DNA from 2 places in the Janthinobacterium sp. UMAB-60 genome. Region 2 is predicted to be linked to the other one. Evidence: predicted binding sites of a transcription regulator. Region 2 holds the regulator's gene; the other holds the start of a gene.
What was found. The regulator FliA, encoded in region 2, starts transcription of late flagellar genes. The targets are predictions, from matches to a motif close to CTAAAGTTTNNNNNNNNNNNGCCGNTA.
Positions count from the first base shown of each region.

Region 1: K0F86_RS17075 (flagellin) is a predicted target of FliA. The motif match lies at 1,228-1,254, and genes of this name have one in related genera.

Region 1 covers NZ_LT607491.1:168,376-171,791, reverse strand. The annotation lists gene K0F86_RS17075 (flagellin) at 23-1,165, opposite strand; gene K0F86_RS17070 (tetratricopeptide repeat protein) at 1,375-3,416, opposite strand, start outside.
Region 2 covers NZ_LT607494.1:118,677-122,092, forward strand. The annotation lists gene flhF (flagellar biosynthesis protein FlhF) at 1-444, shown strand, start outside; gene K0F86_RS20000 (antiactivator of flagellar biosynthesis FleN protein) at 437-1,300, shown strand; gene K0F86_RS20005 (RNA polymerase sigma factor FliA) at 1,345-2,076, shown strand; gene K0F86_RS20010 (flagellar motor protein) at 2,058-2,804, shown strand; gene motD (flagellar motor protein MotD) at 2,810-3,416, shown strand, end outside.

The sequences.
Region 1 (3,416 bases), on a different contig from region 2:
CCAGGTCAGGACGCGCTTACTATTATTGCAGCAGGGACATGACCATCGAGGACATGCTGTTGCTTTGTTTCAGCATCGCGGTACCAGCTTGCAGCAGCATTTGCGAAGCGGTCATGTTCGAGCTTTCGGTCGCGAAGTCGGTGTCCATGATGCGGCCCGTTGCGCCGGCGGTGTTGGTGCTGACGTTGGCCAGGTTGGTGGCAACGTGGTCCAGGCGGTTACCAGCGGCGCCCAGTGCCGAACGTACGGAACCGACTGCATCGATGGCCGCTTGCAGTTTGTCGATGGTGCTCGATGCGCTGCCTGCAGTCGTCAATTCCGCACCACCGCCAGCGATAGGCGCGCCGAAGGAATTGTATTCCGCCGTTGCGCTGCTCAGTGCCGAGTGCATCGTGACCAGTTGACCGGACAGATCCAGACCCATGGTTTCGGTGGTCGAAGCACCAATTTGGAAGCTCAGGCCAGCACCGAATTTGCCATCGACCGACGAAGCGGCTGCCGCTGCGGAGTACGATGCGGTGGTGGTTACCGCCAATTTTGCCGCTGCATCGTCCGCTTTGGCTGTATCCAGAGCCGTTTGCGCCAAGGCCAGTGCCGAGACGGTCGCTGGGGTTGAGGTCGTATTGGCGGCTACTGCGGCGGTGTAGGCGGCGTTAGCGGTGCTCAAGGCGGTTGCCTTGGTGGCAGCTGTGGCGACGGCTGCGCCTGCCACGGTGACGGCGGTGCTTTGTTCTGTACCGGTAGCTTTTTTCGTCATCAGCTTGGCGCCACCGAAGGAAGTATTGCCTACGATGTTGCTCAGTTCGGCCGTCAAGGTGTCGAATTCAGCTTGCATTGCTGTTTTATCTTTGTCTGTCGCCGAACCATCAGCCGCTTGCGTGGACAGGTCTTTCATGCGGACCAGGATGTTGACGGTTTCGCCCAGGGCGCCGTCGGCGGTCTGGATCATCGAGGTGGCGTTTTGCGTGTTGCGCATGGCCATGGCCATACCGCTGGTTTGTGCTTTCAAGCGGGTTGCAATTTGCAGGCCGGCAGCATCATCCATTGCCGAGTTGATGCGGTAGCCGGTGCTCAGGCGCGTCATCGAAGTCGACAGCGATTGTTGGGTTTTGGAGATCGAATTTTGTGCGGACAGGGCCGCGGAATTGGTGTGAAGGCTCAGCATGAAGATGCTCCAGTTAAGTGGTTACGGTGCGGAGCAGCAGTATTTGCGCTCTCCCTAGTACAAGACGACCATTACTTCAGGAACATTAAATTCTTTTGAGAAATTTCTTAATTAAATTCTCAATTTCAAAAATGACATTTTTCAATGCCTGATGCGGGCCGTGGATCAGTCGGGGCAGGCCTGCGGCACGGTCTCACTGCTAGCGTCCGTTATTGCGCCGCCAGGAACTGGTCACGGCTGGTCCGCAGCATCGCGATGAGGGGCAGGACATCGTGATCCGCCGCAGTCATATCCTGCAAAAAATACTCGTTGTTGTCGCGCACCCAGCTTAACGGCATTTCCCACCAGGCGAGATCGAGCAGGGCGGCACGGACTTTCTCCGAGAAACGATAACGTATCAGGCGCGCCGGCGACCCGACGTAGACGCCATATGGTTCCGAGCGAAAATTGGGCGGTAGCACGGAGCGCGCACCGATGATGCAACCATTTTCGATGATGCCGCCGCCCAGCATCATGACTTCGTCACCTATCCAGACATCGTTCTTGATCACCGAATCGGCATATTGCGGCGGGGGCGCGCTGCGTAAACCCATCCCCTGAGCGCATAACATATAGCTGGAAATGGTACGTGTTTCAAGCTGGTCATTGAGCAGGAAGCGCAGACGCAAGCCACCTGCGACATATCTTCCCACGCATAGACTTTGTAGATCGGAGTCATATTTCACCAGCGATCCAACGCCAAAACCGGAACAGCGGCCTATGTAAAATGAACCGGATTGCGCTTCCTCGTCCAGCCCGTCACGGAAAAACCGATGCGGAATCGTGGTCAGCGCACCGTCCTCATATTCCAGCACGAGAAATTGCTTTGCAAGGGGGTGAGTCTCGGCCAGGCCGACAAAATCGTCTTCAGTGGAAATGTTCACTTTAGGTAGCTTATCGAAATTTGTCGTAGCGGTGCTGGCATCCCGGTCATCTGCGAATGTGGCACCGTCAGTTGAAACCAGGGGTGGGGTGCGATCTTGTTGGAGTGTCTCCAGATGGTCTTCGGCCTGATCGTCATCGGGGGACGCAGTGGCAGGCTGTTGTGTTTCCCCCTGTGTTGGCATACCAGCCGCAATGATGGCTGCATGGACGCGTTGCAGCATGGCTTGCAATTCGGCATTGTCCAAGCCGCTTGCAATCGCACGCTCGATGATTTCCAGTCCATGTTCCACCTGTCCTGCCAGCAGCAAGGAATTGACATACGTGAGATAGAACTGGCTTTCATGGGGGGCTGCCGACAGCGCAGTGCGCAAATATGGCAGGGCGTCATCGTGGAATCCCAGTTGCCCTGCCAGCAAACCCATATTATGGTTGGCGATCGCATGATCTGCTTGCCTATGGATAATGGCAAGATAGAGCGTTTCCGCCTCCACAAAGCGGCCCGCCTGATGATGCTCGATAGCGAGGGGTAATGCCGCTTCGATGTTTACTGCATGGAGCGCTTTCATGCTGGTCGCACGTTGGCTCAGGGCGCTTTGCGCCGGGTCCGCTTCGAACGAGATGGGCGCCAGTCCTGCACACCAGCGTTGCCACATGGTGCGCAGCGCATTCTCCAGTCCGGCGGCGATCAGGGCTGGCTGCCCCATGGCCGAATTTTTCACCCGCGCGCGCAGGCCTGTGCGCAAGGTGGCGAGTTGGGCCATGTCCTTGGCAATCAATATGCCTTTTTGTAAAAAATCTGCCTCGTCCTCTGCGATGAACGCATCGAGTCCCACATGTTCGAGCAGCGTCGCGCCTACCCTGCCAGGCAAGTTCGAGCCCATCATCGTCAGAGTCGGCACGCCCATCCATAGGGCATGGAGGGTGGTGGTGCCGCCGGTATAGGGGAAGGTGTCGAGGCAGACATCGACCAGGCGGTGCAGGGCAAGATAGTCGCTGGTATTGGTGTGCGCATAAAAGCTCAGCCGTTCGCTGGCGATACCTTCTCTGTTGAACCAGACGCGTAATTTGTTGCCGATATCCTCGCTAGGCATGCCCCCGAGCACCATCCTCGCGTCGGGTACGGCGAGCAGCAATTTCGACCACCGTGCGATCACGCCGCGGCTCAATTTAGCGGGCCGGTTGAAGCTGCCGAATGTGATGTAGCCGTGCTTGCAGGCCGGCGCAGGGCTGACCGGCGGCGCGTCTGGCGAAGGGATGAAGGGAGCGGAAGCGGGCAGGAATACCAGTTTTTCAGTGAACTGTTCGTCAAGCAAGCCGGGCGGCGCCA
Region 2 (3,416 bases):
ACGGTGCTGATCGATACGGTGGGCGTGAGCCAGCGCGACCAGATGGTGACGGAGCAGGTGGCCATGCTGTCGGGCGCGGGCGCCGACGTGAAACGTTTGCTGTGCCTGAACTCCACGGCGACGCAGGAAACGCTGAATGAAGTGGTGCGTGCCTACCAGGGCAGCGGCCTGGCCGGCTGCATCATGACCAAGCTCGATGAAGCGGCCTCGATCGGCAATGTGCTCGACGTGGTGATCCGCCAGAAACTGAACCTGTTTTATGTGTCGAACGGCCAGCGCGTACCGGAAGACCTGTACCTGGCCGACCGCGGCTACCTGATCGACCGCGCCTTCAAGCTCAAGCGCGATGCGGCGGCGACGCAGTTTTCCGATGCCGAACTGCCGCTGTTGATGGCGCAAGCGGCCGCCCGCAACAATGAAGCGCGCGGGGTGCGCCTTGGCTAATTTCGATTTCGACCAGGCCGAAGGCTTGCGCCGCATGCTGGCCGGCCCGCAGCCGCGCGTGATGACATTTTTATCGGCCACGCCGCAGGACGACAAGGGCGCCATGCTGGTCAACCTGGGCGCCTCGCTGGTCTACGGCGGCAATGACGTGCTGCTGCTCGACGCCAGCGGCGGCAGCGATGGCGTCGCCGCGCGCCTGGGACTGGCGCACGGCGCCAGCCTGCGCGACGTGGCGCGCCAGCAATGCGGCCTGAACCAGGTCATCCACCAGGTGCCGCAAGGCTTCGGCGTGGCCAGCCTGGGCGCGCGCAACCACCTGATGGACAGCATGGATTATGCGGGTGCGGACGAACTGCGCCGCCTGGGCAAGACCTTCGAGGTGCTGGCGCGCCAGAGCGGCATCGTGCTGGTCGACGGCGTCATGGCCGACGAGGGCGATTGCTTCCCCGTGCCGCTGATGGCCTCGTCCGATATCGTGGTGCAAGTGTCGACCAGCGCCACTTCGATCAAGGCGGCGTATTGCCTGATCAAGCGCCTGAGCCAGGAGCTGGGACGCCGCCCGTTCGGTATTCTTGTCACCGGCGCTTCCGAATCCGAGGCAAAAGTGGTATACGATAATATGGCGCAGGCGGCGAGCCGCTACCTGGCCGTGAAACTGACTTCGATGGGATCGGTGCCTGCCGATGAGTATCTGCACCGCGCGGCGCGTCTGGGCCGCAGCGTGGTCGATGCCTTTCCGCTGGCGGGAGCCTCGGTGGCGTTTCGCGGACTGGCCGAGCGACTGGCCCGTTCCGCGGCGCCGGTGCTCGGTGGCACCTTGTACCAGACGGGGAGTCCGCATCAGTTCAGCGTCTGAATCCATCATCAGCACACGATAGCAGTTAAAACAATAAGCAGCCTATGTACACGGTCAAAGGGAAATCGAACAAGGACTATTTGCTGACGGAGCACATTCCGTTGGTGAAGCGTCTGGCGCACCATATGAAGGCGAAATTGCCGCCTTCGGTCGAGGTCGATGACCTGATCCAGGCCGGCATGATCGGCCTGCTCGACGCCATCAGCCGCTATGAAGAGACGCATGGCGCGCAGTTCGAGACGTATGCCGTGCTGCGCATCCGCGGCGCCATGCTCGACGAATTGCGCACCAGCGACTGGCTGCCGCGCAGCATGCGCCAGAACATGCGCAAGATCGAAGAGGCGATGAGCACCTTGCAACAGCGCCTGGGACACCCGCCGACGGAGTCGGAAGTGGCGAAACTGCTGAAAATGTCGCTGGTCGATTACCAGGAAATGCTGGGCGACGGCGGCGGCCACCAGTTGCTGTACTACGAAGACTTTCATGACCCGGACGGCAATGACAGCTTTCTCGACCGCCATTGCGTGGACGAGGACAGCGACCCCTTGCGGTCCCTGCTCGATACCGATTTCCGGCAATCCGTGATCGATGCCATCGACGCGCTGCCGCCACGCGAGAAAATACTCATGGGCCTGTACTACGAAGAAGAGCTGAACCTGAAGGAGATCGGCGCGGTGATGGGCGTGTCCGAATCGCGCGTCTCGCAGCTGCATACCCAGGCCGTCGCGCGCCTGCGCGCAACCTTGAGGGAGCTGGCGTGGACTGGTCCAGCGTAATCGGGCTGGCGCTGGCGCTGGCGGGCCTCCTGGTCGGCCAGGCACTGGAAGGCGGCAAGATGGCCTCCCTGCTGCAGCCGGCCGCCTTTGCCATCGTCATCGTCGGCACCTTCGGCGCCGTGCTGCTGCAAACGCGGCTGCGCACCTTCGTGCGCGGCCTGGAAATGCTGCGCTGGGTCTTCCTGCCGCCAGCCGACACGCGTGCCGCGCTGGCGCGCGACATCGGGCAATGGAGTTTGACGGCGCGCCGCGACGGCACGCTGGCGCTCGAACGCCTGATGGAAAACACGGCCGACCGCTTCAATGCCAAGGGGCTGAGGATGATCGTCGACGGCATCGCGCCCGACAAGCTGCGCCAGCTGCTCGACGTGGAAATCTCCGCCTACGAAATGGCCGAGCGCCAGGCCGTCAAGGTGTGGGAATCGGCGGCCGGCTATTCGCCCACCATCGGCATCCTGGGCGCCGTGCTGGGCCTGATCCACGTGATGGAAAACCTCACCGACCCGAGCAAACTGGGCAGCGGCATCGCCGTGGCGTTCGTCTCGACGATTTATGGCGTCGGCCTGGCCAATCTGCTGTTCCTGCCGGTGGCGAACAAGCTCAAGGCCATCGTCTCGCGCCGCGTGCTGCAGTATGAAATCACGGCCGCCGTGCTGTACGACATCGCCACGGGCGACCACACGCGCATCATCGAAGAGCGCGTGGCCAGCCTCTTGCACGAGCATTGACCATGATGCGGCGCGCGCGCAGGAAGTATGACGAGGAACCGGACAACCAGGACCGCTGGCTGATCTCGTATGCCGACTTCATCACCCTGCTGTTCGCCTTTTTCGTCGTCATGTATGCGATTTCGCAAGTCAACGAAGGCAAATACCGCGTCTTCCAGAACGCCATCGGCCAGGCCTTCAGCCTGGAAAAGGGCGCGCCGCCCATCATCATGGAAGCGCCGCAAGCGATCCCGCTGCCGAATCCCGCCCTGAAACGCCGCACGGAAGCCATCCGCCGCGAGCGCGAACACATGACGCGCCTGGCGCAGGACCTCACGTCCACCCTGGCGCCGCTGGTCAAGGAAGGCAAGGTGCGGGTCACGCAGACGAGCCGCGGCGTGAGCGTGGAAATCAATGCCAGCGTACTGTTCGACCCGGGTGCGGCACGCCTGACGATGGAGTCGGACCAGGCCCTGCGCGCCGTTGCCGTGCTGCTCAAGGATGACACGCACGACGTGCAGGTGGAAGGACATACGGATGTCCAGCCGATCAGCAATTCCAATTTTGCCTCGAACTGGGAATTGTCGGCCGCGCGCGCCAGTGCCGTGGTGCGCCTGTTCATCGCCAGCGGCG